DNA from 4 places in the Vibrio sp. ED004 genome. Region 1 is predicted to be linked to each of the others. Evidence: predicted binding sites of a transcription regulator. Region 1 holds the regulator's gene; each other region holds the start of a gene.
The links. Region 1 encodes CRP, which controls carbon source genes, mostly activating them, when cyclic AMP is high. Its sites were predicted from a motif close to TGTGANNNNNNTCACA; they were not measured.
Positions count from the first base shown of each region.

Region 2: the regulator CRP is predicted to act here: its motif matches at 3,663-3,678, upstream of recB (exodeoxyribonuclease V subunit beta).
Region 3: the regulator CRP is predicted to act here: its motif matches at 3,062-3,077, upstream of ITG10_RS02020 (ROK family protein).
Region 4: the regulator CRP is predicted to act here: its motif matches at 5,074-5,089, upstream of malT (HTH-type transcriptional regulator MalT).

Region 1 covers NZ_CP066149.1:1,398,248-1,406,484, forward strand. The annotation lists gene ITG10_RS06295 (hydrolase) at 158-1,150, shown strand; gene ITG10_RS06300 (YheU family protein) at 1,280-1,492, shown strand; gene ITG10_RS06305 (phosphoribulokinase) at 1,570-2,439, shown strand; gene crp (cAMP-activated global transcriptional regulator CRP) at 2,679-3,311, shown strand; gene ITG10_RS06315 (DUF1338 domain-containing protein) at 3,497-4,288, opposite strand; gene astD (succinylglutamate-semialdehyde dehydrogenase) at 4,503-5,960, opposite strand; gene astA (arginine N-succinyltransferase) at 6,000-7,019, opposite strand; gene ITG10_RS06330 (aspartate aminotransferase family protein) at 7,127-8,237, opposite strand, start outside.
Region 2 covers NZ_CP066149.1:2,606,270-2,614,506, forward strand. The annotation lists gene recC (exodeoxyribonuclease V subunit gamma) at 1-3,313, shown strand, start outside; gene recB (exodeoxyribonuclease V subunit beta) at 3,775-7,449, shown strand; gene recD (exodeoxyribonuclease V subunit alpha) at 7,449-8,237, shown strand, end outside.
Region 3 covers NZ_CP066149.1:484,373-492,609, forward strand. The annotation lists partial or broken gene tnpA (IS200/IS605 family transposase) at 1-263, opposite strand, end outside; gene ITG10_RS02015 (chemotaxis protein CheV) at 660-1,601, opposite strand; gene ITG10_RS02020 (ROK family protein) at 1,769-2,986, opposite strand; gene pyk (pyruvate kinase) at 3,306-4,751, shown strand; gene ITG10_RS02030 (DUF6363 domain-containing protein) at 4,885-6,099, opposite strand; gene ITG10_RS02035 (YnhF family membrane protein) at 6,141-6,230, opposite strand; gene ITG10_RS02040 (outer membrane beta-barrel protein) at 6,376-6,969, shown strand; gene ITG10_RS02045 (IS3 family transposase) at 7,037-7,555, opposite strand; gene ITG10_RS26435 (IS3 family transposase) at 7,578-7,925, opposite strand; partial or broken gene ITG10_RS26440 (helix-turn-helix domain-containing protein) at 7,902-8,237, opposite strand, start outside.
Region 4 covers NZ_CP066150.1:524,013-532,249, reverse strand. The annotation lists gene malQ (4-alpha-glucanotransferase) at 1-2,069, opposite strand, end outside; gene ITG10_RS19925 (glycogen/starch/alpha-glucan phosphorylase) at 2,258-4,711, opposite strand; gene malT (HTH-type transcriptional regulator MalT) at 5,279-7,987, shown strand.

The sequences.
Region 1 (8,237 bases):
ATTATTCAATCAGTTACCCATGACATATTTTTGTTGCCCGTATCAGTGAAACCCTTGCGCTTATGCCGAGAATCAACCAAGCTCAAATAAAAACGTGGGCGTTCTGCTAAAAGCTCAACACTTTACCAAAGCCCATAAAAGAAGCATGGACTGTTTTATGACAATATTTACCGCAGCAGCTGGTCTATCTAATCCGCACTTACAAACCTTAGTGCCACGATTTATTAGAAAGCAGGCGTTGTTCAACCCGCAATGGCAAACCTTAGAAACACCCGATGGTGACTTTCTAGACCTTGCTTGGAGCGAATCGCCAGATGGCGACAATCCAAATAGTGACGATATAAAGAACAAACCGATATTCGTGCTGTTCCACGGTTTGGAAGGCAGTTTTGAGAGCCCTTATGCCAATGGACTAATGAATGCGTTTGCTAAAGATGGTTGGCTGTCGGTGATGATGCACTTTAGAGGCTGTAGCGGAAAACCGAATCGCTTGGCTCGCGCATATCACTCCGGTGAAGTTGAAGACGCTCGCTTCTTCCTCAGGCATCTACACGCTCAGTTTCCCAATAACCCAAAGGTGGCGGTTGGCATCTCCTTGGGAGGAAACATGTTGGCAAACTATTTGGCGGAATACGCAGATGACCCACTGTTGTCAGCAGCAACAATAGTCTCCGCCCCCTTTGACTTGGCCTGTTGTTCAAGTCGCATAGAACGCGGATTCTCGAAGCTCTATAAGAAGTACCTGCTTAATTCACTCAAATCGAATGCGTTGAAAAAGGTGAAGCTGTTGCAAGAGAAACTCGGCATCACGGCTGAATCCATCAAGAAGATCGACAAGCTGTATGAGTTTGATGAACGAATTACTGCGCCCCTGCACGGCTTCAAAAACGCGCAAGACTACTACGCACAGTGCTCCGCTCTTCCTAAGCTCAATAAAATCAAACTACCGACACAGATCATTCACGCCAAAGACGATCCTTTCATGACCGATGATGTGATTCCAAAATTCGTTCTACCGGATAACATCGATTATCGCCTATTTCAGAAAGGCGGCCATGTAGGATTTATCACTGGTAGCACACTCAAACCACGATTCTGGTTAGAGGAAGCCTTACCTGCGTATTATGAGAGTATCCAAGGTTCAGCATAACGACGAAGCCTTGCTAAATATAAACGCGAAACCTTGGTAAGATAGCGCAGCCCCAAATTGGGATTGTACTAAAAACATCACTAGACACACTCATCAACATATCAATGAACATAAAAGAGAGAAGTATTTATGATCATCCCATGGCAAGACATCGCGCCAGAGACACTGGAAAACCTCATCAAAGAATTCGTGCTGCGTGAAGGCACAGACTATGGCGACGTTGAGATCTCACTGCAAAGCAAGATTGATCAGGTGAAACATCAATTAGCTTCTGGTGACGTGAGCATCGTGTTTTCCGAACTGCACGAGACCGTTGATATCCAGGTGACAAAACGCTTCTAGGCTGCGCTTAGAAAGGAGCCGTGTTATAGTGGAAAACGATTGCTAACAAGTAAGTTACTCAAACGACAAGGGTTGTCATGTCCGCTAAACATCCAATTATTGCGGTGACGGGTTCATCTGGAGCCGGCACCACCACTACCTCAGAAGCCTTCCGCAAAATGTTCAATATGATGGACGTGAAGGCTGCTTGGGTAGAAGGGGATAGTTTCCACCGATTCACTCGACCAGAAATGGATGTCGAGATCCGCAAGGCGCGCGAGCAAGGTAAGCACATTAGCTACTTTGGTCCACAAGCCAACGACTTTGGTGCATTAGAAGAGTTCTTCCGTCAATACGGGAACGAAGGCACCGGTAAAGTACGTAGTTACCTACACACCTTCGATGAAGCTGTTCCTTATAATCAAATGCCGGGCACCTTCACGCCATGGCAAGATATCCCTGAAAATTCCGATGTGATGTTTTACGAGGGCCTGCACGGCGGTGTCGTTGATGGCGATATCAATGTCTCTCAACACGTCGATCTGCTGATTGGCATGGTGCCTATCGTAAACCTAGAATGGATTCAGAAATTCGTTCGTGACACACGCGATCGTGGCCACTCTCGCGAAGCGGTAATGGACTCTATTGTACGTTCAATGGATGATTACCTTAACTATATTACCCCGCAGTTTTCACGTACGCATATCAACTTTCAGCGTGTTCCAACCGTAGATACATCGAACCCACTCAACGCCAAAGGGATTCCAAGTTTAGACGAAAGCTTCGTAGTTATACGTTTGCGTGGCATCAAAAACGTCGATTTCCCTTACCTTTTGGCAATGATTGACGGCTCATTTATGTCTCGTCATAACACGCTAGTGGTGCCAGGGGGCAAGATGAGTTTTGCTATGGAGCTCATTGTAAGGCCAATCCTACAACAACTCATCGAAACCGGAAAAATAGGTTAACAAAACGACATTCTGGTTGATTACTTTTCATACCGTGATCATGTGCACAATTTTGCGTAAAAAATCGTAGCTTGGTCACGATTAAAATCAAGAAATAGTACCTGAAAAAGGATACTATTCTTAAACGAAACACAAGATAGCTTGCAGCGCTCAACGAGTGCTCTTATCCTACAAGTCAATCCAGGCTTAGCTAAAATACGGAAAGCGGCAAGCATACCCTGCAGAGGAAGTGAGATATTATGGTTCTAGGTAAACCTCAAACCGATCCAACATTAGAGTGGTTCCTTTCACACTGTCATATTCATAAGTACCCTTCAAAAAGTACTTTGATTCATGCTGGTGAAAAGGCAGAAACCTTGTACTACATCGTTAAAGGTTCTGTGGCAGTTCTTATCAAAGACGAAGAAGGTAAGGAAATGATTCTTTCTTACCTAAACCAAGGCGACTTCATCGGTGAGCTAGGCTTGTTCGAAGAAGACCAAGAGCGTACTGCTTGGGTTCGTGCTAAATCTCCTTGTGAAGTAGCTGAAATTTCTTTCAAGAAATTCCGTCAACTTATCCAAGTGAACCCAGACATCCTGATGCGCCTTTCAGCGCAAATGGCAAGCCGCCTACAAGTAACTAGCCAAAAGGTTGGTGACTTAGCGTTCCTTGACGTAACAGGTCGTATCGCTCAAACGCTACTAAACCTAGCGAAACAGCCAGATGCAATGACTCACCCTGACGGCATGCAAATCAAGATCACTCGTCAAGAGATTGGCCAGATCGTTGGTTGTTCTCGTGAGACAGTAGGTCGTATCTTGAAGATGCTAGAAGAGCAGAACCTAATTTCTGCACACGGTAAAACTATCGTGGTATACGGCACTCGTTAATCTCGATTAACTGAGCCAAAAATTTGAAAGCCACCAAATGCAAATTTGGTGGCTTTTTTATTATCTATAAGATTTACAGAGCAGATGCGAGATGCGAATGGAACAATTACAACTTCCAAACGCAAACACTCTCGAAGCGAAGCGTACCCGCATCTTTAGGGCAAAGCTCGTGCTCGAATCTTTCTTTAACCGTTAGTGCTTTCGAAGATCTTGTCCGCCGATGCCGCAACAAAGCCGGTGTAAAGCTCACCATTCGCCATCGCATAACGCTTAGCGAACTCATAGAAGCCTCCAGGAATCATCTCATTGCCTTCAACAAATGAAACTGGGACTTTGTCTGCCATTGTTGATGATTGCTCTAATAAGACCTCTGGAGAGCCTTTAACCTCACCACCAGATGCATTGATAGTGAAACCCGATTCGATCAGATAGTCATTCACGGCCTGAACTTCATCAAAGGCGTTAAGTTGATTTACGCTCACCGTAAAGTGGTTGGCACCGTAACCATGGGCCGCTAACCAAGACGCGTATTCACTCTCTTTTGCCAGCACTTGGAAATCTGCGAAGCTTAAATCCCAAAGGCGTCCGCCAAACAGGAATTCATGACCTTGCAGCTTGCTTGCATCGACTTGCTCAACGAGCTTAGCAACGATCTGTTGTAGCTCACTTGAGCACTCTTCTACCTTCAACTCACTGATGAACACTTTCGGCTGTTTTAGATCTGGATGCTCGTAATGCTTCGCGACTAGCTTCTTGCTCTCAAATAAGTAATCGCCACACGCTTTATAACCTAGCTCAAGAAAAGGCTTAGCCAGTGTTTCAATACCCAGCGGAGCTACATTGAAAGTACGCAGTGCAATATGATCGTTAATCAGCGCTTCATCTTCCTTCAGCAAGTGGTGTACTTTCTCAGCCGATGGACAAAGCCTATGAATGTAATCATCCCATAGTGATTTAAAGAGTAGATCGGGCGTCATGGTGACTCCTTGTCAGAGGTTCTAGCAAGCTAGTAATATGGATTAGAAAGGGAGAGGCTGGACATAGAGTCAGCAGCCATCAGCCTGTGACATACTTGTTCTATTATTATCTACCGCCCAATCTTGATGCTGAGCGTGGTTAAAATAAGGAAGCGATACGCCGCTTCCTTATCTCATAACTAATGAATGAGCCTTAGCTCAATATCAATCTAAACTACAGCTCGATACCTGGGCTAAACGTAGCTGGCAGTTGAGTTTCACCACCTTCCATTGAAGCCATTGGGTAAGCACAGTAGTCCGCCGCATAGTAAGCACTTGGGCGTAGGTTGCCAGAAGCACCCGGACCACCAAATGGTGCATCACCACTTGCGCCTGTGAGTTGGCGGTTACGGTTAACAATACCCGCGCGGATATGGTCAACGAAGTATTCCCATTCAGAATCGTCTGTCGATACTAGACCAGCAGACAAACCAAAGCGTGTGTCATTAGCTAGTTTAACCGCTTGCTCAAGTGACTGGTAACGAACCACTTGTAGCAATGGACCGAAGTACTCTTCATCTGGTAGTTCAGCAATGTTGGTGGCATCAATAATACCCGGAGAAACAAACGCCGCTTCACCCGCTTTTGCTTCTACTAGGCTTACACCACCTAGCGATTGCAGATTCGCTTGTGCATCTAAAATAAACTTAGCAGCGGCTTCTGAGATCTGTGGGCCCATGAATGGTGCAGGCTCAGCAAAAGGCTGATCAACACGAATCTTTTGCGTAGCCGCGACCAGCTTATCGATCAGTAGGTCGCCCTTCTCACCAACAGGAACATACAGGCGACGAGCACATGTACAACGTTGACCTGCACTGATGAACGCCGATTGGATAATGGTGTATACCGTTGCGTCCGCATCACCGTATTGGTCACTGATCACCATAGGGTTGTTGCCGCCCATTTCTAGTGCCAGCATCTTGCCCGGTTGACCCGCGAATTGGCGGTGCAGGATATGACCCGTATTGGCACTACCCGTAAATAGCACGCCATCAAGACCTTTAGCGTCAGCCAGTGCGATGCCAGTCTCTTTAGCGCCTTGCACTAGGTTGATTACGCCAGCAGGAAGACCCGCTTCTTGCCATAGCTTCATTGCGAACTCACCCGTCCAAGGCGTCTGCTCTGAAGGTTTGAATACTACGGTGTTGCCCGATAGCAGAGCTGGAACAATATGACCGTTAGGTAGGTGACCTGGGAAGTTGTAAGGACCAAATACCGCCATCACGCCCAATGGACGGTGACGAAGTACGATTTGGTTGCCTGCCGCTTCACGTGAAGCTTCACCAGTACGCTCGTGGTAAGCACGGATAGAGATAGCGATCTTACCTGCCATCGCGCCCGCTTCAGTGCGAGTTTCCCAAATAGGCTTACCCGTCTCTTTTGCGATAATTTGCGCGATCTCTTCGCTGTTCTCTTTCACTTTTTCTGCGAACTTCAACACGATCGCTTCGCGCTCAGCAAAGCTCAGCTTTTTCCAAACTAGAAACGCTTCACGAGCCGCTGCTACTGCAGATTCAACCTGTGCTGGTGTTGCACTATCACCTTGCCACACTACTTCGTTGTTGTATGGGCTTACTGATGTCATGGCGTCACCTTGACCTGCCACCCATTGTCCTGCTATCCACTGAGTCATACTTCTATCCTTAAAATCTTCGACAGATAATCGCCGCTCTTATTGAGCCAACATGCGAACGTATTCGCCTTCTTTTACTTCAAGAGCGCTTGCTACTTCAGGTGATAAAATCACTGTGTCGCTTGCTTGGTCATACGCACCTTTCGCGGCTACTGCGCGGAAGTTCTCAAACGAGGTATTACCAATTAGGAAGTCTTTAGAGCTAGAGTGCTCTGCAATTTGAACCTGTGCTCGAATTGAGTGACGCACCGATTCGATGTTTCTAAGATCACACTCAACCGTCGGGCCCGCATCAAAGATGTCGACATAACCACGGTTAGTGAAACCTTCACGCTCCAGCAACTTAAGTGCAGGACGTGTATTGTCATGTACCTCTCCAATCACCGCCTGAGCTTCTTTGCTCAGTAGGTTCACGTAGATAGGTAGCTTTGGCATTAGGTCAGCAATGAAGCCTTTCTTGCCAATACCGGTTAGGTAATCGGCAAGCGTGAAATCAATCGAGAAGAAATGCTCTTGCAGCCATTGCCAGAAAGGAGAATTGCCTTCTGCATCCGATACACCACGCATCTCAGCAAAAATCGTTTTCGAGAAACGCTCAGGGTGCTCAGACATGATCAAGAAGCGACACTTCGACATCAAACGGCCATTCAATCCACCACGGAAAGCCGGACGCAAGAACAGCGTACAAATCTCACTGCATCCCGTGTAGTTGTTACCGAAAGTCAGCAGCTTCACGACGTTATTCACGCCAAGCTTTTGCGATGAGTGAACCACTTTACTGATATGGTAAGAGTAAAATGGAACATCCCAACCAATTGAAGCTTCAATGCCTGTGGTACCCGCAACTTCACCGGTTTCAGTGTCGAAGCCAACCATTAGGTAGCCTTCGTCACCGGGTTCAGTCACGTCTTGTTTGGCAAAGCTGTATTCAGAGTGAGTAATACGGTTAGTTAACAGTTCTTCGTTAACCGGAAGAGATGTGAATCCATGTCCTGACTCAACGGCGCAGGTATGCAGCGCATCGTAATCAGATAGTTTTATTGGGCGAACAACTAGCATCAATATTCCCTCCAGATGCAAAATAGGCCCAAAACCAGAAGCTTGGGCCTTTAGCAGAACGTCATGGGATCGCTCTAGTGGCGATCATTCCTATGACGCCGCTCAGGCTAAACTAGCGTAGCGATTGCTTTGTCTAGTTTTGATAAGCCTTCTTCAATTTCTTGTGTAGTGATAACCAGCGATGGAGTAAAACGAACCACGTTTGTACCCGCAACCAGTACCATCAAGCCTTGTTCGCCTGCTGCTACTAATACGTCACGTGCACGTCCTTGCCATTCGTCGTTGAGTGCAGCACCTAGCAATAGGCCTTTACCACGAACTTCACTGAAAATTTGGTACTTATCGTTAATCTTCGCTAGGCCATCGCGGAACAGAGCTTCGCGCTCTTTCACGCCGGCCAGAGTTTCAGGTTGGCTAACGACATCAACCACCGCTTCTGCCACTGCACACGCCAGTGGATTACCACCGTAAGTAGAGCCATGCGTGCCGACTTTTAGGTGTGTCGCAAGTTCAGAAGTTGTGAGCATTGCGCCGATAGGGAAACCACCACCTAGAGATTTTGCTGTGCTCAAGATGTCTGGTGTTACACCTAGACCTTGGTAAGCATAGAAATTACCAGTACGGCCATTACCTGTTTGCACTTCATCAAAGATAAGCAGTGCATTGTGTTTGTCACACAGTTCACGAACTGTGTTCACGAATTCAGACGTTGGAGAAATGATACCGCCCTCGCCTTGCAGAGGTTCCATCATGATGGCACAAGTACGATCAGAGATGTGCGCTTCTAGCGCTGCAATATCATTGTAAGGCAGGTGAGTCACATCGCCAGGTTTTGGACCGAAGCCATCAGAGTAAGCCTCTTGACCACCAACCGTTACAGTAAAGAAAGTACGACCGTGGAAACCTTGTTTGAATGCAATGATTTCAGATTTCTCAGGACCGTGAACATCCGCCGCCCAACGACGAGCTAGCTTAAGTGCTGCTTCATTCGCTTCTGCGCCAGAGTTTGCAAAGAATACTTTTTCTGCAAAACATACGTCTGTTAGCTTTTTCGCTAGACGCAGTGCAGGTTCGTTGGTCATCACGTTACTTAGGTGCCAAATCTTGTTTGCTTGCTCAGTAACTGCGTTAACCATTGCCGGGTGACAGTGACCCAAACAGCTCACAGCGATACCACCAGCAAAGTCGATATACTCTCGGCCTTGTTGGTCCCAAACG
Region 2 (8,237 bases), 1.2 Mb from region 1:
TGTAGCAGCAAATATCGATTTTCCTCTTCCAGCAACATTCATTTGGGATATGTTTACCCAAGTGCTTCCTGATGTACCTAAACGCAGTGCTTTTAACAAAGAAGCGATGACGTGGAAGCTGATGAGTTTGCTACCCGCGAAACTTGGCCACCCTGATTTCTTACCCCTACAGCGCTATCTTGAAAACGACGAAGATGATTCAAAGCTGTATCAATTAGCTGAGAAAATTGCCGATATCTTTGATGGCTACTTGGTATACCGACCTGAGTGGATGGCGATGTGGGAAGCGGGAGAGCCCGTTACAGAGTTGATTGATAGTGAAGGGCAGCAAGAACACCCTTGGCAGCCGATTTTGTGGAAGGCACTCTATGATCAAACGCTGTCTCAAGGTCAATCAAAGTATCACCGTGGTAATTTGTATCACGACTTCATTGAAGCGTTAGCTAATCAACAAGGCCAGTTACAACACCTGCCGAAACGTCTGTTTGTATTTGGTATTTCGTCGCTGCCTCCTCGCTACATGGATGCTTTGAAAGCACTTGGCGAACAGATTGATGTCCACCTGATGTTTACTAACCCTTGTCAGCATTACTGGGGCGACATCCGCGACCGTAAGTACTTGGCAAGAGTTGAAGCGCAGCGTCGCAAGCAGTTTGCATTGGTTGATGGTTTACCTCAGCTAGAAGGTGAAGTATCACCATTGAAAGATGGCATTGAAGCGAATGTCGAAGATGAACTACATACCAGCCAAGCGGTTGGCAATAGCTTGCTTGCGTCTATGGGTAAGCTGGGCAGAGATAACCTGTTCTTACTGTCTCAATCAGACAGTGAAGAGCACGAGTTCTTTATTGATGTTGAGAGAGACAGTCTGCTGCATCAACTGCAAGCCGATATTCTCCAGTTAGAAGAACATCAAGATGATCACATCTTAGATTCCAGCAACCACAAACAAGTGGTTGAACTGGGTGATCGCTCGTTGACTGTGCATGCTTGTCACAGCCCAATGCGCGAGGTGGAAGTTCTTCATGACCAGCTATTGGCGATGTTTGATGCCGATCCGACACTAAAACCACGCGATATCATCGTAATGGTGTCTGACATTAATGCTTATAGCCCAGCGATTCAGGCTGTATTTGGTAATGCTCCGGGCGAGCGTTATATCCCTTACTCGATCTCTGATAGAACCGCAGACCAAGAAAGCCCAATTCTGACCGCCTTCATGCAGTTGGTCGCGCTACCGAATACGCGCTGCTTAGCCTCTGAGTTGCTAGAACTATTAGAAATTCCTGCGATGATGGCACGCTTTGGTATTGATGAATTCCAATTTGAGCAAGCCAAGCAATGGGTTGAAGAAGCGGGCATTCGTTGGGGTGTTGACGCTTCAACGGCGACAGAATTTGATCTACCTGCGACCAAGCAAAACACTTGGCTATTCGGTATCCAGCGCATGCTCTTAGGCTATGCGATGTCGGATTCCGCAGGTTTGTTTGAAACCGAACACTCTCCGATTGCTGCTTATAACGAAGTTCAAGGCATTAACGCCGAACTTGCTGGTAAGTTAGCGCACTTTATCGATCGCATTGCTCATTACCGTCAACGCTTAACTGAAACACAACCTATCGATATGTGGCGTGAAACCTTGCTGCAAATGATTGATGATTTCTTTGCGGTTGAGCTAGAAGGTGAGGTGGTGCTTAAGTCGATTCGTGATGCACTTTCGCAACTGAACGAACAGCTTGATGATGCCTTGTACGAACAAGAACTGTCGCCAAGCATTATCTACCAGTACCTCAATAATAAGTTATCTGGCGCGCGCATTAGCCAGCGCTTCTTAGCTGGCCAAGTTAACTTTTGTACCTTGATGCCGATGCGTTCTATTCCGTTCAAAACCGTCTGTTTGTTAGGCATGAATGATGGTGTTTACCCTCGCTCAATGCCGCCAGAAGGTTTTGATCTAATGAACGGACGCACACGACCTGGCGATCGTTCTCGCCGTGATGATGACCGCTACCTATTCTTAGAGGCGATGTTGTCAGCGCAAGAATGTTTATACATCAGCTATGTCGGCCGCTCGATTCAAGATAATACCGAGCGAGTGCCGTCGGTATTGGTTTCAGAGTTGATCGAGTACTGCCAGCAGAACTACTGCTTAAGTGAAGACCAAGCGTTGCCAAGCGATGATTCTGGTATCAACCTGACTCAAGCGATCAGCTTTGAACACACCATGACACCGTTCAGCCCTGCTGCGTTTACTCAAGGTGATGCGAGCCATGTGCTGAGTTACGCCAAAGAGTGGCTTCCAGCGGCTAACCGTTCCGGTGAACGCAGTGGTGAATTCAATCGTGCATTGGATGACTATTTGTTGGGTGCGACGTACCCGTTAGAACTCGATTTGGTTGAATTACAGCGTTTTTGGCGTTTGCCAGTGCAGTACTTCTTTAATCGCCGTCTAAAAGTGGTGTTTGAGCCGCCACTTCCTGTGATGGAAGACGATGAGCCATTTGTACTTAATGGTTTAGAGAGTTTCCAACTTAAGGATGCTTTGCTGCAAGTGTTACTGGACCACCCTGAAGGCGCAGACGAAGCCGTTCGATTGTTTGTCTCTGAGCAAAAAGCACAGGGTCGTTTACCGGTCGGCGCCTTTGGTGATATCGAATTTGAAACCAACCGTGTTCAAGCGGAAGACTTAGCCAAAGAGATTCGATTTGTGAGCGGATCACCGCAACAAGATCTCGAAGTGAATATCGAATTTGATGTGTTAGGCGAAGGCAAACCTGTTCGTTTGATGGGTTGGTTAACTCAAAACTATCAATCAGGTCTAGTGCGTTTCCGTAGCGGTAAAATACGCTCTCAAGATTATTTGGCCGCGTGGATTGATCATCTATGTTGTGCAGTGATGGGGCACGGAAAAACGACCCATATTATTGGCTACGACAGAAAAGAGGGCGTGGTTCACCAAACGCTACAACCTATCGGCGATGCGCAGCAGGCGAAGAGCTTGTTGGCTGAATTAGTGCGACTGTTTTATCAAGGCATGACTGCACCATTGCCTTATTTTCCGAAAACCGCATTGGCTGGTGTTGAAGCGGGCTTTAGTCGTGGTAAGTGGGTCGATGACGAAGAAAAGTCACTTAAGAAAATGGCTGATACCTTTAATGACAGCTTCGCCTTTACGGGCGAGGGCAGAGATACTTACATCTCTCGAATTTGGCCTAAGTGGGATGATGAACTGGCTGCTGAGTCGCGTATGTATTCAACGCTTGTGTTACAGGCCACAAGACTTGCCGCTGCCGATCTTGAAGATCAGGAATAATCGGCAGTGATCAGCAAGATCGCCAATGATACTAACGTCAAAGAGATGTGCTTGAATAAAGGCATGGAAAATAAAGAGTTAGATGTAAATTTGGAGTGCTTGACTTATCAAAAGGTTAGAGATAATCGAGGTATAAGTTTAGTAAAAGTGATAGATAGTGACTTGCGGGAAGTCAGGGTACAGGAAATAAAGTGGCCGCCAGTAAATCATTATTAGTGTAGGGCGTTCGCTGTACGGCCACAGGTCAGAGGGACCATTATTCTGTGGTTCAAAGTAACGCATGAGTATAAAACTCGAATCGCGCTCCTGAACTCGTGGGCGCATAGTAGCGAGGCGATCTGAATTGATCCGTGAGAGAGATCGCACTAACTATTAACAAATCAGCGTAGGACGTAAATTGAATGACGTTTTCCACGCTAGGTCACATTTGTAACAACACATTTATCAGAAGGCAGTAAGGCATGACGACCACAAGCAGTGTTCAGGTAATCGCTCCACAGACACTCGATACCATGACGTTTCCACTTCATGGCGCGCGTTTAATTGAAGCATCGGCGGGTACTGGTAAAACATTCACCATTGCTGGCTTGTACTTACGCCTACTGCTCGGACATGGTACGGCAGCACCACAAGGTGAGCTCGCGGAAGCTACGCGACATCATGAGCCGCTAACCGTAGACCAAATTTTGGTGGTGACCTTTACTGAAGCAGCAACGGCAGAGCTACGTGATCGTATTCGCGCGCGAATCCATGATGCACGCATTGCGTTTGCTCGCGGGCAAAGTGACGACCCAGTAATTGCTCCTTTGTTACAAGCTATCGATGATCATGCTGGCGCGGCGAAAACTCTGCTCAATGCTGAAAGGCAAATGGATGAAGCGGCGGTCTACACCATTCATGGCTTCTGTCAGAGAATGTTGACTCAGAATGCCTTCGAGTCTGGAAGCCGTTTTGATAATGAATTTGTGACCGATGAAAGCCATCTGAAAGCACAAGTGGTTGCCGACTATTGGCGTAAACAGTTTTATCCGTTGCCCATTCAACTTGCAGGTGAGGTGCGAAATATTTGGGGCTCTCCCGCTTCGTTATTGGCTGACGTAAATCGCTATCTGACGGGGTCTCCGCTGAAATTGACGGTAGATGCGATGTCGGGTGACTTGCAAACTCTGCACAATCAAAACTTAGATAAAGTGAAGCAGCTTAAAGCGTTGTGGTGTGAATCCGAAGCGGACTTTTTGGCTCTGATTTCAGGTTCAGATGTGAACAAGCGCAGCTACACCAAGAAGTCTTTGCCTACTTGGTTAGAAGCGGTAACAGCATGGGCACAGAGCGACACTCATGATTACCAGTTTCCAGATAAATTAGAGAAGTTCTCTCAAGCAACCCTAATTGAAAAAACACCAAAAGGCACCGCACCTCAGCATGCCGTTTTCGAAGCGATTGAAGATTTCTTAAATCACCCAGCCGACTTGAAAGCCCCATTGTTGGCGCATGCGATTACTCACTGTCGAACTATGCTAGCCAAGGCGAAACAGCAAAAGCAGTGGCTATCATTTGATGACTTGTTGACCCAGTTATCTGCGTCGATTGATGTCGATGAGCAATCCTTGCTGGTGGAAAGAATTCGCACACTCTACCCAGTTGCGATGATCGATGAATTCCAAGATACCGACCCGCTGCAATACAGTATTTTTAGCCGAATCTATCTCGATAACCCGCAGTGCGGCTTGTTTATGATCGGTGACCCGAAGCAGGCTATTTATGGCTTCCGTGGCGCAGATATCTTTACCTATATCAAGGCGAGAAACCAAGTTAGTGCTCACTACACCTTAGGCACTAACTGGCGTTCAAGTGCCGATATGGTCAGTGCAGTAAACCAAGTGTTTATGAATTCGGACAGTCCGTTTATCTACGACCAAGACATTCCATTTTTGCCTGTTGCTGCGAGTCCATCGGCCGATAAACGGCAATGGGTGATGAACGGAGAAACTCAGCGCGCACTTACCTTTTGGCTGCAAGAGGCTGAAGACAAGCCGTTACCAAAGGGTGAATATCATAAGGCGATGGCTGAGGCGACGGCGAGTCAAATTCAAACCATTCTGACCGCTTCTCAAAACCAGCAAGCTTATTTTGATAACGGCAAAAAACAACATGCCGTGAATGCGGGTGATATTGCTGTCTTGGTTCGAACCGGCAGTGAAGGCCGTCTAATCAAGAACGCTCTGTCTGAACAGGGTATCGCGAGTGTGTATTTGTCGAACCGAGACAGTGTGTTCACCAGCTTAGTCGCACAAGATATTCAACGCCTGCTACAAGCGGTACTGACACCTGAAAATGATCGTGCATTGCGCGCGAGTTTAGCCTCTGAGCTGTTTGCTCTGGATGCGGCATCATTGGATGAACTCAACAACGATGAAGTGGTGTGGGAAAACGTCGTTAACGAATTTCGTGAGTATCGTAAGTTGTGGCTACAGCGTGGCGTGCTGCCAATGCTGCGCAGCGTGATTAGCAAGCGACATCTCGCGGAACGCTTGCTGGAAGAAGAAAATGGTGAGCGCTCACTTACTGATTTGATGCACATAGGCGAATTGCTGCAACAGGCAAGACAAGAGCTTGATAGCGATTATGGCTTGCTGCGCTGGTTAGCAGAAGCGATCTCAGATGCGCAAAATGGTCTAGGCGGCAGTGAAGACGACATTCAACGTCTTGAATCAGAGAGAAACTTGGTTCAAATCGTTACCATTCATAAGTCGAAAGGTTTGGAATATGACTTAGTATTTCTGCCATTTGTCGCGAGTTATCGAGAAGCGAGTGAAGGCAAATTCTACGATCATGATTCAGATACCACAGTACTGGATATTACAGGTAGTGACAGTGCCTTAGCTCAAGCGGATAAAGAGCGATTGGCGGAAGATCTACGCCTGATTTATGTAGCTCTGACTCGTGCAGTTTATGGCTGTTTTATTGGTATGGCGCCACTGCGTAAAGGGCGTTCAACCAAAGAACCGACAGGCGTGCATTTGAGTGCGATGGGCTACTTGGTTCAAAATGGTCAAGAGCAGGGTATTGCCGAATTGCATCAAGCTCTAGCGGCAATTGAAGGCAAAAATTCAAGTGTGCTGTTAGCCGAAACACCAACCGCTCACGAGCAAGTGTTTGTACAAACAGAGCAAGTGAGTGAAGACTTACATGCTAATGAACTCAAGGCTTCAATCGACCGAGCTTGGCGAATCACCAGCTACTCGGGGCTTGTAAAGCAAGGCAGTCACGGTGCGAGTCATGACGCGACTATTGAGGTGTCTGGCTTTGATATTGACTCGGCTGATGAACAGGATGAGTCTGAGTTGATTGAACCTGAACGCTCTATCTTTACGTTCCCACGTGGTGCTCGCCCAGGTACTTTCTTGCACACCTTGTTTGAGGATGTTGAGTTTACCGAGCCAGCAACCAGCGAACATAACACGCAAGTAATTACTCACTTATTAGAGTCTGAACAATACGAACTAGAGTGGCTACCTGTGCTTCAGCAACTGGTCGATACCGTTCTTAACACAGCATTGGATGGCAAGAACTTAAAGCTAAGTGAGAAAGATTCGACGCAACGCTTAGTTGAGATGGAGTTCTTACTACCGATCGAAGTATTGGCCGCATCTGAACTGAATCAAACCATTCAATATCATGATCCATTATCGGCCAAAGCGGGCGACCTAGGTTTCCAAACTGTGCAAGGTATGCTGAAAGGCTTCATCGATTTAGTGTTCGAGCATCAAGGTAAATACTATGTACTTGACTGGAAATCGAATCATTTAGGTGATGATGTTGCCGTCTACCATGGTGAGGCATTGAAATCGGCGATGGCCGACCACCGTTATGACCTGCAATATCAAATTTATGCATTGGCGCTGCACCGTTTCTTACGTAGTCGTGTTGCGAATTACAGCTATGAACAACATTTTGGTGGTGTTTATTACTTGTTCTTGCGAGGCATGGACGGCCAATCTCAGCAGGGCATTTTCTCGGCTAAACCAACACTGGCGTTACTTGATGAAATGGATCAATTGATTGACGGTAAAGTGATAGACAGACGTTCAGCACAACTGAATGACGATGAAACTGGACAGATGGGGCTTTTATAATGACAACAACGACCATTAATACCAGCATAGAAGCTGCGAACACGGTGAAGCCCGTTTCACTTATTCCTGAGCAACTTATGGATGTACTCAAGTTTCTTGCGGATAAGGGTTCGATTCGTCAGTTGGATTATCAATTTGCCCGTTTTATTGCTCAGCAATCCACGAGTCACTCTCAAGAGATCGGCTTTCTCGCTGGGGTAGTAAGCCATGAATTAGGCAAAGGGCACATTTGTACTCAGCTTATACAAGCTCAAACAGCAGATTTAGCTCAGTTACTCGGTTTTTACGGTGAAACGGCACTGCAATTGAACCAAAAATTGTTAGGCATTGACTGGGTGACGGTACTTCAATCGTCAAACCTAGTAGGCACAACCAATGACTGTGTTAAGCCGCTGATGTTTGATGGACAGCGTGTCTACTTACAGCGTTATTGGAACTACGAGGTGGTACTGGCAAACACGTTAAACCGTTTAAGTAAGCCAGTTGAGTTTAATGTTGAACAGAAGAAGGCGCTGACAGAAACGCTCAATCAGCTCTTTGCTCGCAGTTATCATTTTCTGTTTAACGCTTTAGCGAAGGCTGAAGCAAACCAACAAACGTCTCAGGTATTACGCCAACAGCTGGTGTGTGATCATCTTGATATTGTCGATGAGCAATCTTTGAATTGGGGTGCAATTGACCAAGCAATTGTTCAAGCCAAGCAAGTGATCGATTTAGATGTACTGGATAGCCTAGTGCCCTTATCTGTTTGCTTGAATTGGCAAAAAGTAGCGGCAGCGGTGGCGTTA
Region 3 (8,237 bases), 910 kb from region 1:
TTTAAAGCTATTTTGCCTTTCAATACGCCCATCAACTTGGATATCGATAACTTAGGCGGAACTTTTACTACCAAGTGCACGTGGTCAACTTGAACGTTTAATTCAACGACTTCACATCCAAGTTGATTACAGTAAACGTTTATACATCGATAAACTTCTTTACCTACATTGTTTTTCAAAATCCTAAATCGATACTTTGGTGTCCACACTATGTGATATTGACATCTCCAAAATACGTGGGAAGCTTGATTATATCTGCTCATGTTATTTGTCCTCTTTGACTTCGCTAAAAATCAAGGGAGCATTTAACATGGGTAGAACTACAGGCAAAGCCAAACTGAATGATAACCACCTACTGAAGTAGGTGGTTTAGGGCTGAAAACGAAAAAGGGAAGCATCAGCTTCCCTTCATTTCAAATTGTTGAGTTATACATCAACGTCAGCTTCCGTACGTCTTTTCTTAAATTCCCTATATAGTAATAAGCTCAAAGTCATTACGACTTTAGACGTTAACCATATCATTAAGAGGAACTACCTTAGATTGTGAGTGAAAAGTTACGCTAATAGTTGAGCATATTTTGTTAAGAAAAATATGCTTCGTCAATATTAGCAAACGCTTTCCATAAGGTCACTCAAAACAAACCGTACAGCTGCATTAATTATAAAATCTGGCGCATTCGCTCTTGAGTGACTTCAACCAAGAGATCCGGTTGGAATTTAGAAATAAAGCGATTACACCCTACTTTCTCAACCATGGCTTCATTAAAACTTCCGCTTAATGAAGTATTTAGCGTGATAAACAAGTCATGCATTCTAGGGTCAGTACGCACTTCATGAGTCAGTTTATAACCGTCCATTTCAGGCATTTCGGCATCGGTGATCATCAACAAAATCTCTTGATTAATGTCCTTGCCTTCATCGCACCACCTTTTAAGTAGGTTCAGTGCTTCTAAGCCATCACAACACTCAATAATGTTTAAACCAAGCTGCGATAAAGTGCCTTTAATCTGGTTACGTGCGGTAGAAGAATCATCAACGATAAGCACGTTGCGGCCAATCATTTCGTTGGCTAACTGCTCATCTAATACGCCTTCAGAGATCGACACATCGTAATCGATGATCTCTGCTAGCACTTTTTCAACATCGATGATCTCAACGATTTTGTGCTGCTCTTCTTCTTGAATATGCGTGATAGCCGTTAGGTAGTTTGCACGACCCGTGGTCTTTGGCGGTGGCTGGATTTCAGTCCAAGTTGTATTAACGATATTACGCACTTGTCCAACCAAGAAACCTTGTACGGTTCGGTTGTATTCCGTAATGATCAGGTTGCTCTCTTGAGACTCTGCACGTGACGGCGGAAACCCAATCGCACTGCGTAGGTCAATCACAGGTACCGATTCACCACGTAGAGAAGCAACACCGGTAATGTGGTGGTGAGAGCCCGGTAAGCGAGTAAGTACAGGCACTTTTAGGACTTCTTTCACTTTAAATACGTTAATCGCAAATAGTTGACGACTATTTAAGCTGAATAATAAGAGCTCCAGGCGGTTTTCACCGACTAGCTTGGTTCTCTGATCAACCGAATTTAAAACGCCAGACATACAACACCTTAGTGACAAATAATAACTGTGGCTACAATAGCCTACTTCAATGGGTTAAAGCAAAGCGCTAATGAACAGAATGCTTAAACTAAGTACAACAAATGATGTTATACAAAGCTTAAGTACATGGAAAGGTTCGGGGTAAGGCTAAAAGAAGAGAAAAAGAGTTAGCCTTCAATAACTTTCATTAACAGCTGGCCGTCATACAGGGCCTGCTTAATAAGTGCAGCACCTGGCATGGTTGCCTGCTTATAGAATCGAGATTCCACCAGCTCTAAGTCTTGATGGTAAACCGATAAACTCTGCTCTTCGATACACTTTTGAATCGCAGGGTACAACACGCTCTTCGCCTGATTGATAACACCACCGACCAAAATTTTCTCTGGGTTGAATAGGTTAATCACAATCGCAATCGCAGAACCTAGGTAACGGCCTAACTGTTCAATCACTTCAACAGCCAGTGGATCGCCATCGGCCGCAGCAGCACAGATTTGCTCAATCGTGACATCCTCAAACACAGTAAGCGTTGATTCTTCACCATTGGCTAATCGCTCTTTCACTTGCTCGCGGATCGCCTGTGAACTCGCCACTGTTTCTAAACAGCCTCGGTTACCACAATGACAAAGCTTGCCCTCTTTATCGATCTGGATATGACCCAGTTCACCGATGTTACCGTGACGCCCTTGCAGAACGCGGCCATCAAGAATGATCCCAGCACCTAAACCATGGTGAATTGAGATAAGAACAGAGTTGTCGTTGTCTTGTGAGTTACCAAACAGCTTCTCTGCTAATGCCCAAGCTCGGGTGTCATTGGCAATAAAGACTGGTAGACCGGTTTCTTTGTAGATCTCCGGACCCAACGCTAAGTTTTCAACGTTGTAATGCGGCATTTGCAACACAATACCCTGCTCTGAATTCACCAGACCTGGCAGTGTGATGGCAATGCTCGTTACCCTGTCGAGTTGCTCGGCATAGGTTTGGAAGAACTCATCGATTTCATGGAGAAGACGTGCCAGCACATCATCTTGGTCACGTTCGTGAATATCAATTTTGGTATCGATAAGCACATCGCCGCCCAATTCATGGAGCGCTATCGTGAGGTAACCACGACCAAGACGCATCGATAAAAATTGCCAACCTTCGTTATTGGTTTGCAGACCGACAGCAGGACGCCCACGAGTCGTGGCTTCTTGAACCGTGGTTTCGTGAATAAGGTGAGCTTCAATGAGTTCACGGGTAATTTTAGTAATACTCGCCGGAGCCAACTCACTTTGCTTGGACAGATCGATACGAGAAATAGGACCTTTAAGGTCAATTAGTTTATATACACGACCAGCATTGACCTGTTTGATATGATCAATATGGCCCGGTTGAGCCATGTACATTTTACGCTCCAGAAATCATCAACGAGGTAATTTTTTTACTTTGCGAAGTAATTGTGAAGTCACTTGGTATATCGCCGTGACCAGTATCACGTATATACATGAATCTTTGTGTATCGAGTCAAACAGTTCGAGGAAAATTAACACCCACATCGATAAATCGAGACTTAATTTTCACAAAAAAACATCGCGCTTGAGTACTAAGTACAATAAATATCAGTAAATACAGAAATATCTTCCTAGCTCCCAATAAATTATCAATTAATGCATATACTTAATTCAGTCTTGTAAAAGATTACTTGGTCTCACTCTAGGAGTATTCATGACAGCCGAATTAAGAAAAACGAAAATCGTCACAACGCTAGGCCCTTCAACAGATAAAGGTAACGTGCTTGAAGAAATCATCAAAGCCGGTGCCAATATCGTCCGTATGAACTTTTCTCACGGCAGCAGCGACGACCACATCCAACGCGCGGAAAAAGTCAGAGCGATAGCAAAAAGACTCGGCACTCAAATCGCCATTCTCGGAGACTTACAAGGTCCCAAGATTCGTGTGTCAACATTCAAAGATGGCAAAATCCAACTTGCCGTGGGCGACCTGTTCACTCTCGATAGCAGCCTAGGTTTAGGCGAAGGTAACCAAGAAGCTGTTGGCCTGGATTATAAAGAACTGCCTAACGACGTATCCGCCGGCGATATCCTGTTGCTTGACGATGGTCGTGTTCAACTCAAAGTAACCAAAGTCGAAGGTTGTCGCGTTCATACCGAAGTGATTATTGGTGGCCCTCTCTCGAACAACAAAGGCATCAACAAAAAAGGGGGAGGCCTTTCTGCAGAGGCACTGACCGACAAAGACAAGCGAGACATCGTCACCGCCGCTCAAATTCAAGTCGATTACTTAGCTGTCTCTTTCCCACGTAACGGTGAAGACATGCACTACGCTCGCCAATTAGCACGAGAGGCAGGGCTAGAGGCTCACCTAGTGGCTAAAGTCGAGCGAGCAGAGACAGTTGCGACCGTAGAGAACATGGATGACATCATAATGGCCTCAGATGTGGTCATGGTGGCCCGTGGTGACCTCGGAGTGGAAATAGGCGACCCAGAATTGGTCGGGGTACAAAAACAGCTTATACGCCGTGCTAGAGCGCTTAACCGAACAGTGATCACTGCAACTCAAATGATGGAATCGATGATCTCCGCACCAATGCCAACCCGTGCCGAAGTAATGGACGTTGCTAACGCGGTATTAGATGGTACCGATGCCGTGATGCTTTCAGGTGAAACCGCTGCGGGTGCTTACCCAGTCGAGACAGTGAAATCCATGGCCGAAGTGTGTATCGGTGCTGAAAAGATGGCGGGCATCAACCAATCGAATTACCGTATTGACCGAACCTTTGTGACGGCAGAAGAAACCGTTTCGATGGCAACCATCTACTCTGCCAACCACATGGAAGGCATCAAGGGCGTGGTGACGCTTACCGAGTCAGGGCGCACAGCTTTGATGATGTCACGACTCAGTGCCGACATGCCTATCTACGCGCTGTCTCGTAACGAAGGAACGCTAAATCGCTGTACTCTGTACCGTGGCGTGACACCTATCTACTTCGAAACTGAAGCCGAAGACAGTTTTGATATTGCACTATCTACCCTTGCTTGTCTGAAAGAGGCGGGACACCTCAAGTTTGGTGACTTAGTGATCGTCACTCAAGGCGATATTATGGATGTCGCGGGCTCAACCAACTGTATGAGAATCTTACCGGTCACCTAATCTCTGAACACTAAAGGTTTACATACATAACAAGTTAGTAAGCACAAAAAAGGGTTATTGAACCAAGTTCAATAACCCTTTTTCTTTTTGAATAGAGTGAGCTAACCACACGTTAATTTGCCAATTTAAAATATCACTTATCCGCGGCACTGGTTGCTAACTTTGGTATGTGTGAATTGCGCGCATTCTTTGTTGAGGTATAGGTTTCGACAAATCGGTAACCAGCTTCTAGTCCTAGGTCGTAATCATGCAACAAGTCTTCTTTATCACTCATTAATGAACTCGACTTTAGTGGTTTGCTAGGTGCTATCTGCACCACGAACGCATCGTCCGGCGGAGAGTTTAAAAAGTCCTGAGTTAAGGAGTATGTTTGATAGTGCACCATCAACATGTCTGCCAAGCCTGAATCAAATTTATCACCGATTAGATGACTTAAGCGGTAGATATCGTCAGCACCAAATAACCATCGACCACCATTGAGCAGGTCCAAATGTCCACGGTCGCGCTTCTGCTCTTTAGAACGAAGAATTTGCTGCTGGAAGAAAGAAGTCCAATCAGTTTTCCATTGTTCTACTTTCTGTTGCCAGTGATCTTGAACACTGTCGAAAGACTCTCTGAACCATTCCAGCTCTTCCGCAGATATAGGTTTAGGCGCTTTCACTGAGGTACTGCGATTAGGAGCCTCAACCAAGAGTTCACTTCCCTCCTCGACCACAGGTTCAGTACGAATCACAACAATAGAGCGAGCTTGCCTACGCCAGGCTTCTTGAACTGGGATACAAGCAGACACACCACCGTCAACATAAGCACTGTCGCCGATGAAGATCTCATCATTGTATAAACGAGGAATCGCACAGGTGGCAATCATCACCTTGTACCAATCTTCTCCCAATAACGGGAAGTAGTGATCGCGTAGATCTTTAGAGTCTGTCACTGCCGCATAGAAATGGCGGTCGCCTAGGGTTTGTCGCCCTAAATCAAGGTCCAGCTTATAAGGGTAAGCCATGATTTGTTCTAAGGCCCACTCTAATCCCAGATTCTTCCTGTGTCGTATATAGGAGAAGATATTGAAGAACTCTGGTGAGGTGGTGAGATCGAGCACGAAAGAACGCCCGAGGCCTTTATCGCGGCAAAGGTACGCACATAGGTTAAGCGCACCCGCAGAGGTACCAAAAAATTCATCGAAGGGGTCAAAATTAGAAAGAAGAAAAGCATCCAGCACACCTGAAGTAAAAATACTTCTCTGTCCGCCACCTTGAGCGACCAGTGCTGTTTTTCCAGCAATAAACTTAGCGTAGTAATCCAAGTCTATTGCTGTATCAATATTGGTTACAAGCCCACTATTCATTAGTCCCTGAGTATCAAAACTCAGCCTCGCAATAGATGGTATTAACTACCAATCGCAATAAAGCCAAATGAAAGAATGATCATGTAGATAAACACGGTAATTTGTAGGGCATTTTTCAGATTATGGTCCATAGACACCTCTGGCTTATTATTAATTTGTCGAGTCTCTATTTAAGTACTATCAGGTGTGTGAAGTATCTTCAAGAATCGTCGAAATTAGTCGCACAATATTGATGTAACCATCACAATTAGTAAGTGTATGGATAAGGATATACTCATGAATAACAAAGCAAATATGATAGCGCTTATTGCGTTTTTCTCTGTATCGAGCGTGTATGCTTCGCCGGAGATCATCATTACCCCAATGGTGGGTTATACCGGCGGTGGTAGTGTCGAAGACCAGGATGGCAAAACCTACGACATGAAAGCGTCTGAAAACTACACCTTTGCCATTGAAACACCACTTGATAAAGGTCGTATCGGCTTTTTCTATTCTAACCAGAGCTCTGAGCTCAAAACGCTCAACCTAAGCTCCTCAATCCAATACCTGCACTTGCAAAGTAGTATCTATTACCCGGCTTCGCCTGTGTTATCTGGATACCTTGGATTAGGTCTTGGTGCTTCTTACGTGGATGTTGACTGGGCGAAAGATAAGTATGGCTTCTCGACTTCTATCTTTGGCGGCTTGGAATACAAGTTCAGCGACAGTTTTGCGCTCAACACCCAAGTACGTTGGTTGGGTACGGTTGTTGATAACGACACATCTGGTGTGTGTAACATCCCTAGTACGGGTCAAGACTGTATTATCCGCTTTGATACTGATTGGATGAATCAATTCCAAGCCAATGTCGGACTCAGTTTTACGTTCTAATTACGGTAGCGGATAAAACGAAAAAGCCAGCTCGATTGAAGTGACCCCGTAAAGTTGGACATTTCTGTTAAGCGGCTTTCAAGGCCTGAGTTCGATATTCCATCGGAGTCAGGCCTTTTAGTTTCGCTTTTATACGTTTGGTATTGTAGTACTCGATGTATTCTTTAATTTGCTCTATCAGAGCATCTGCATCTTCAAAGCTTTGGTTGTGATACATCTCTGTTTTGAGTAAAGCAAAAAAGTTTTCAGCAACAGCATTATCCAAGCAGTTACCTTTTCTCGACATGCTTTGCGTTAACCCACTCTCCGCTACCTTTTTCTGATAGTGTCGATGACGATATTGCCAACCTTGATCGCTATGTATAATTGGCTTTGAGTTGGGTTTAAGCGTAGATATAGCCTCCGTCAGCATATCCGTGACAAGCGGCAAACAAGCATTTTTGGCCACTCTATAAGCAACCACTTCCTGAGTAAACAAGTCGACAACGGGAGACAAGTATACTTTCTGCTCTTTGACTTTGAACTCCGTGACATCAGTTACCCATTTTTCATCGGGTTGAGTCGCACTAAAATCTCTTTCAAGCACGTTAGGAGCAGTTGTTCCAGACTCACCTCGGTATGAACGATACTTTTAATCCTGACCGTCGATTTAAGGTTGAGCTGAGCCATAAGCCTTTGAACCGTTTTATGATTGAGCACGAACCCCTGATTTTTAATTCCAAGTGAATACGGCGGTAGCCGTATCGGCCCTTATGTTCATGATAAATTGACTTTATCAACTGCAGCTCACGTTCGTAGCTATTTGGGCGCTTGCTTGTTTGAGCCTGATAATAAAAGACACTTTTTGCCAGCTGTAGAGTGTGCAGTAAGTGCTTCAACGGGTACTGGCCTTTAAGAGTTAGAGCTATGACCGCTTTTCTTTGTTCGACGGTTTTTTCCTGCTCCAACTCTTCCAACTTTTTTAGAACGGCATTCTCGGTTCGTAAGTAGACCAACTCCTCTTTTAGCTCCTCAAGTGTCATTTCATTATCAGGCTTAGTGGTACGTTGAGGTTGCTGTTTCATTGAGGGTCTTCCTTTCTGGCGCATTTTGAGCCCCTTGATACCGAGCTCATTAAATCGTTTGAGCCAGACAGAGAGTATCCCAGGGGATGAGAGGTTTAATACTGCGCTAGTGTGCGTGAGAGACCATTCATTCGTCCACATTAAATTCAATGCTTTTCGTTTTGTCTGAGCAGTAGCAGCATGCTTAGTTGGTAAAAATGAAGC
Region 4 (8,237 bases), on a different replicon from region 1:
TACTCATCGACAGTACCAGGAATGTTTACTGGCTTATCCATCTCTAGCCAGTCTTCCAACTGAACACTTAGCAATGTTGAACCACCAGCTGCGACGTGCAGTTGAAGTGCTTCAGCAAGGTAAGAATCCATCGGTACTTGGCTTGCATCGCGACCAACACCTTCAGGTAGGAAACCGTGCCATGCTACTGAATCTAAGATACCTTGCTTACACTCAAGACGGTCATCGAACAAAGTTTCTAGTTGTGCTGCGTCTGGATATAAACCAATCTCTTGGCCCATTTTCAGGTCATCACAGTGCCAGAAGCCGCGAAGCGTTGGCATATCGTGAGTACACAGTGCCGCCATAGATTGTGATGCGTAGTGTTTTGGTGAGATGAAACCACCGTCGTCTTCTGATGTTTCGAAGAAGAACACTTTGTAAGAATGCACGCCAGCATCCGCTAGAATGTCGACAATCTCATCCGGTACCGTTCCTAAATCTTCACCGATAACGCTACATTGGTAACGGTGAGACTCAAGCGCCAAGATAGACAGCATATCTTGGACTGGGTAGTAGATGTACGCGCCCTTAGTTGCGTTCTCACCCTTTGGAATCCACCACAAACGCAGTAGACCTAAAACGTGGTCAATACGCAGTGCGCCACAGTGCTTCATGTTTGCACGAAGTAGCTTGATGTAAGCGTCGTAGCTTGTTTCTTGAAGCACTTCTGGGTTTAACGGAGGTAGACCCCAGTTCTGCCCCAAAGGACCAAGAATATCAGGTGGAGCACCAATGCTCGCATCCATCACTAGGTTGCCTTCGTCAGCCCAAGTCTCGCTGCCTGAATCTGCAACACCTACCGCTAAGTCACGGTACAGGCCAACAGCCATGCCTTTCTCTTCAGCAAGAGACTGTGCGTCGTTGATCTGGCAATCTGCTAGCCATTGTAGGTACATGTACAGATGAACGTTTTCTAGGTTCTCTTTGATGTATTTCTGTGTCGCTGGGCTGTCGAATGTACGGTACTTCTCAGGGAATACCGGCCATCCCCACATGCCAGAATCTTCAGCGTGCAGTTCACCATGTAGAGCATCAAACGCGGCTTGATGCATCAGGCTATCGCCACCCTCTTCTACGAAGGCTAAGAACGCTTGAGCACGGTCGCTGTTCTTGTCTAGATGACGAGTCTTAAATTCTGCGAATAACAGAGGCAAGATGCTCATCTTAAGCTCAGACACTTCGGTGTAGTTTACCCAGTGTGCTTCACGCGCTTTTTGTAGACGCTGTTGGAACTCTGCGCTGCCGACCGTTTGTTGTGCTTCAGCACTTAATGCAAATTCAGGAACTGAACTCACATCAATGTATAGAATGTTCAACCAGCGACGAGAAGACGGGCTGTATGGGCTCGCACCTTCAGGGTTCGCAGGGAACAATGAGTGAATTGGGTTTAGACCAACGAAATCACCACCGCGAGATGCGATATCCGCAACAAGCTGTTTTAGGTCACCGAAATCACCAATACCCCAGTTGTGCTGAGTTCTTAGTGTGTAAAGTTGAACGCTTGGTCCCCAAAGCTTTTTGCCTTGCTCGATTGGCGACTGCTTGAAACATGCTTTTGGCGTAATAATCAGTGTCATCTCGTAAGGCTTCTTACGGCGCTTACGGCTCACAATGAGCTTGTGGTAACCCCATGCCAAATTACTTGGCAATGCAAACACTAAAGGGCCACCCTCGGCACGCTCGTCACGAACGACTTGAGATTGAAGATAGCCTTCAAGTACCTCTCCTTGCTCGGTTTCTAAGCGCCAGCTGAACTCACTTTCACGAGCACTTACACCTAGGTTAAGCGCCACTTCTACTGGCTCACCGTCACGCAAGACAAGAACTGGGTCTAGTACATCTTTTTTGTGTTTTCTTTCTGCTGACTTAAGCAATGCATCATCGCTGCTTGTATCGTAGCCCAACGAAGCCAATAGAGACGTGATCGTCTCGTCTGATACTTGTGCTTCATCGCCCCACGCACTAACGTAACTGTCGGCAATGTTTGCCATTTCTGCGACTTGTTTTAATACGGTCTGTTCTTTCATCGCTCTCTCCGAAAACGTTCTGACGCTTTCTATTTTGTAGGGTTGTTAATTTAAATTTTTACTAATCAATTAGCTTGTGACAATCGGTTTGTAAGCAGCTTGTTTATAAACGACAAACCTTTAAGCCTTTCGTTTGCTCACAAGCTAATTGAGCCAAGGCAGAAACTGCCTTGGCTACTTTGAAAGTATTAACGGTTAACCGCTTCTAGCTTCCAGATGTTGTTCACGTAGTCGCGGATTGAGCGGTCTGATGTGAACTTACCAACCAATGCTGTGTTAAGAATCGCTTTCTTAGCCCAACCTGCTTGGTCTTTGTATTGCGTGCCCATCTCTTCGTGCGCCTTCACATAAGAAGCAAAGTCAGCAAGACATAGGTATGGGTCACCGCCGTCTAGTAGGCTGTCAAACGTTGCACGCAGAAGGCCTGGTTGACCTGGAGAAAACTCATCGCCAGTCAATAGGTCTAGAGATGCTTTCAGTAGCGGGTCTGCATTGTAGTAATCGTATGGGTTGTAACCCTGAGCTTTCAATGCAACAACACCATCAACGTCTAGGCCGAAGATGTAGATGTTTTCATCGCCAACTTCTTCACGGATCTCAACGTTTGCACCATCCATCGTACCGATAGTTAGAGCGCCGTTTAGAGCCATCTTCATGTTGCCCGTACCCGATGCTTCTTTACCAGCCAGTGAGATTTGCTGAGAAACGTCTGCTGCAGGGATGATGATTTCAGCCATGCTTACACGGTAGTCAGGGATGAATACCACTTTAAGCTTGTTACCGATGCGAGGATCGTTGTTGATCTTCTCTGCAATCTTGTTAACCGCGAAGATGATTTCTTTTGCTAGGTGGTAACCCGGTGCTGCTTTCGCTGCGAAGAAACATACGCGTGGCTCACACTCGAAACCAGGTTCGTTAAGAATACGGTGGTACAGAGATAGAATGTGTAGCAAATCTAAGTGTTGACGCTTGTATTCGTGTAGACGTTTAATTTGCACGTCGAAGATAGCGTTAGTATCTAGCTCGATACCCATGTTCTCTTGAACCCAATCAGCAAGGCGCTGTTTGTTTTCTTTCTTAACAGCCATGAATTCTTTTTGGAATTTCGCGTCTGTAGCAAACTTAGCGATGCCTTCAAGCTGCTCAAGTTTTGCAGGCCACTCAGTACCGATCTTGCCAGTGATTAGCGTAGATAGACCTGGGTTACAGAACTTCAACCAACGACGTGGCGTGATGCCGTTCGTTACGTTAGTCAATTTGCCTGGGAAGATTTCGTTGAACTCAGGGAACAAGTCTTTCTTAACCAATTGAGAGTGAAGTGCAGCTACACCGTTTACTTTGTAAGAACCAATCACACACAGGTTTGCCATGCGAACCATACGGTGGAAACCTTCTTGGATGATAGAAAGCTTCGCTTGCTTCTCACCGTCACCAGGCCACATCTTACGAACTTCTTGCATGAAGCGGTGGTTGATTTCAAAGATGATTTCCATGTGACGTGGAAGAAGACGGTTGATCAGAGATTCAGACCAAGTCTCTAGCGCTTCAGGAAGTAGTGTGTGGTTCGTGTATGCGAACGTATGAGCACTGATTTCCCAAGCTTGGTCCCAAGTTAAACCTTTCTCATCAATCAGGATGCGCATCAATTCAGGGATAGCGATCGTTGGGTGCGTATCATTAAGCTGAATCGTTTCTTGCTTAGGCAGATCTTCTAAAGAGAAACCTGCTGCTTCGTGGCGACGTAGAATATCGCGAACCGATGCTGCTGAGTGGAAGTACTGCTGCATTAGACGCAGTGTCTTACCTTTCTCGTGGTTGTCGTTCGGGTAAAGAACCTTAGTGATGTTACCTGCATCGATTAGCGAGTGTTGCGCTTCGAAGTAATCACCGTTGTTAAAGCTTGCTAGTGAGAATGGTGCAATTGCCTGACACTCCCAAAGACGCAGCGGGTAAACCGTGTTTGACTCGTAACCTACGATAGGCAGATCCCAAGGCATTGCTTTCACTTCCATACCTGGAACCCAAGTACGTACTTCTTTACCGTCGATGTATTCAACTTCAACGTGACCGTAGAAACCAATGTGCTGTGCTAGTTCTGGACGAGCGACTTCCCATGGGTAACCTTCAACACCACGCCATGCGTCAGGTGCTTCTTGTTGACGACCATCTTGGAAAGATTGCTTGAATAGGCCGTACTCGTAGTGAAGACCGTAGCCTACTGTTGGGTATTCTTGAGCGGCACAAGAATCCATGAAACAAGCGGCTAGACGACCAAGGCCACCATTACCTAATGATGGGTCGCGTTCTTCTTCTAGAAGATCAGTTAGGTTTTGACCTAACTCTTCCATGGCATGAGTGATCTGTTCGTACAGACCCATGCTGATCAGGTTGTTACCTGTTAGACGACCAATCAAAAACTCTAGTGATAGGTAGTTAACGCTCTTCGCGTTCTTAATTTTTTCATCATTTTCAGTTTCTAGCAGGTCAAAAGTCGTTAGCTCTGCAAGAGCACGACCCATTGCTAGATACCATGAACGGCTGTCTGCTGTTTCAACGGTTGTTGCGTAGGTTGCAGATAAATGTTTCTTAACACTCTCTTGGAATGACACTTTATCGAAAGTTTTTTGCTGAGTTGGTTTCATTTCAGAAATCTCGCTTTTAATAGTTCTAATTCATCTGTGACATATCGTGCATGGTCACCATAAACTAAACATCCTCCCGCTAACGCAACTGACTAGGAGTAGATGGGAGGGCGTAGGGGGCGTACCGACTTAGGGTTAGTGATCTGACTCTCATGTTCTGACTTCGAACAAAAACTTGAAGTGACTAAGATCACAAGCTCCCGTTCGATAACTTAACTTCAATTGATGTGACTTTTATTTAACCAAATGAAAGTCATTGTCAAATCTGATATTCAGATCACGAAAATAATTTCTAGCTCTCATCTTTTGCATAGATTCCCGTGTAGAGATGAACGAAGTCACATTCCCAAACCAACCCTTAATGTGAGCAAGGTCTCAAATAAAGGGCGTAGACACCCAAAAACATGCAGGAGCGCAAGGTTTCTGAGGAGGATCATAGTCGGTAACGTTTTGCTTCACGTAGTATGAGTAAAGACTTAAGTAATTAGGCTAGTGTCATTGGAGTGCACTCAACGATAGATTGGGATATTCCAGAACATAGCCACGGAATAGGTGTAAAACTTCGATATGTGGATCCCTTCGAAACTGACTCGTCCCGGCCGCTTACATAATGCAATCCTACGACCTAGGGTTCTCGATCTGCTTCACAATGCAGATTGCTATAAGCTTGTGTTATTCCGCTCTCCTGCGGGCTACGGCAAAACCACCATGGCTGCACAATGGTTGATAGATAAACCCAATGTGGGTTGGTACAGCATTGATGATAGTGACAACGATGCCTTCCGCTTTATCAACTACCTACTTCAATCACTTAATAAAGCGACTCAAAATGCCTGTCCTAATGCCCAGAAACTGGCAGAAAAACGACAGTTTTCATCACTGCTTTCTTTATTGAGTGAAGTGTTCGCCGAGATGTCGGAATTCCATCACGAGTGTTTTCTGGTGTTGGATGACTATCACTTGGTCAACAATGACGACATCCACGAAGCCATGCGCTTCTTCCTCAAACACATGCCCGACAACCTAACCTTGGTTGTCACCAGTCGAGGTACGCCACCGCTTGGTACAGCAAACCTACGCGTTCGTGACTTAATGATCGAATTAGGTAATGATTCGTTGGCGTTTGATACCGAAGAAACCACACGCTTTTTCAACCAACGCGTAGCGGATGGCATTGATGACACCACGGCAGATAGCATCTGTAGTTATGTAGAGGGTTGGCCTTCTGCATTGCAACTTATCGCGCTACAAGCACAGCACCAAAAACGCACCCTTGCACAGTCCGCAGAGTCGTTCTCTCACTTTAACCACGCCCATCTTTGGGACTACTTGGTTGAAGAAGTATTCGACCTGCTAGACAAAGAAACCCGACAGTTCTTGATGCAATGTTCTGTGCTTGATCACTTCAACGATGAGCTTGTATGTGCACTTACACAACGTGAAGACGCGCTAGGGATGATCGAGTCACTCAACCGATTTGGTTTATTCATCTACCCTCTTGAAGGTGAAAAGAACTGGTATCGCTTCCATAACTTGTTTGGTGAATTCCTCGCACATGAGCGCCAAGCTCGAATTCCTCAGCAAGAAGCTGAACTTCATCGAAGTGCTGCAAAAGCGTGGATAAAACAGAACACACCACACCAAGCTTTACGACATGCGCAACGCGCTGAAGATCCAGAACTGATCATTCAAATCCTGACTGAACACGGTTGGCCGATGTTCAACCAAGGTGAGCTTTCATCACTAGAGATGGCGATCAAACAACTGACTACCGATCAACTTTACAGTGAGCCTAAACTGTCCATGTTGCGTGCATGGCTTGCACAAAGTCAGCACCGTTATGATCAAGTGGGTACTTTGTTGGAAGAGGCTGAGACTCAATATCAAGCTCGAAACATTGAACTCGATACTCAGCAGCAAGGCCAATACAACGCCTTACGTGCACAAGTTGCCATTAACAGCAATGAACCTGAAAAAGCATTAGAACTGGCTGAGCTTTCGTTGAGCCAACTGAACACCACCGTTTATCGTAGCCGCATTGTCGCAACCTCGGTTGTGGGCGAAGTGAATCACGTAATGGGTAACCTAAGCCGCGCACTACCGATGATGCAACAAACAGAAAAACTTGCACGTCAGTATCAGGTTTACCATCAGGCTCTGTGGGCGATTCTGCAACAAAGCGAAATCTTGATTGCTCAAGGTTATGTTCAAGCAGCCTTCGAGCTACAAGACAGTGCGTTCAAATTGATTGAAGAGCATCAGCTTCAATACGTGCCTCTGCATGAATTTTTGCTGCGTGTTCGCGCTCAGATCTTCTGGTGTTGGAACCGACTAGATGAAGCGGAAGAGTGTTGCTACAAAGGCTTAGATATCCTTGGCCACCACTCACCAAGTAAGCACCTGCACAGCTATTCGATGCTGGCTCGTATTTCATTGAGCCGCGGCGAGATAGATAAAGCGTCGAAATTTATCGACCAGATTCAGCACCTATTACGCCAATCCACCTACCATGTAGACTGGACGGCGAACGCTTCTCTTTCTCTGATCCTATTTTGGCAAGTAAAAGGCGATAAAGAAGCCATTCGTGATTGGCTGAGTGTGGCTGTTCGACCTGAATCGGCAAGCAACCACTTCTGCCAACTTCAGTGGCGAAACATCGTTCGTGCTCACATCATCCTTGAGCAATATGAAGACGCGGAAGAAGCGCTGACTTTCCTTAAGAGTGAAGCCCAACGTTCACACCTGATTACAGACACCAACCGCAACTTGATCGTTGAAGCGGTATTACGCACCCAGATCAACGATGAAGACAGTGCGCGCGTATTGCTAGAAGAAGCCCTACACATGACCAACCAAACCGGTATGGTCGGTAACTTCTTAGTCGACGGTGGGACTATCGGGCATATCCTAGATAAGTTGAGCAACAAACCAGGTCTGGGCGATTTAGAACGCCACCGTGCTCAGCAGATCATGAAAGATATCTCGACCACCCAACGTAGCCGTTCGGTTCACTTCGATGAAGACTTTGTTGAGAACTTGGTTAATCACCCAAACATTCCTGAACTGGTGCGTACTAGCCCACTCACACAGCGTGAATGGCAAGTACTTGGTCTGATCTATTCAGGATTCAGTAATGAGCAGATCGCTCAAGAACTCGATGTAGCGGGTACCACGATCAAGACTCACATTCGTAACCTTTACCAAAAGCTCAATATTGCTAACCGTAAAGAAGCAATCAGCACGGCAGAGAACTTGCTGCAGTTGATGGGGTACTAAAACAGGTTCACGATTCAAGATTGATTCGAGAAAACATAAGCTAGTCACCGATGGTGGCTGGCTTTTTTTCCGCTTGGAGATTGGGGAATAAGCGATAGAAATTAGAGATGGCCAAACGACAGGCAAAAAAATAGCCAACCGCAATAATCGCGATTGGCTCTATATATTTGTGAACAAATTATAAGTTCACTAACAACGTCAGTTGGCTAGGTGACCCTCGGCTTAAGAAGGGTCAATGTATATAATGCAG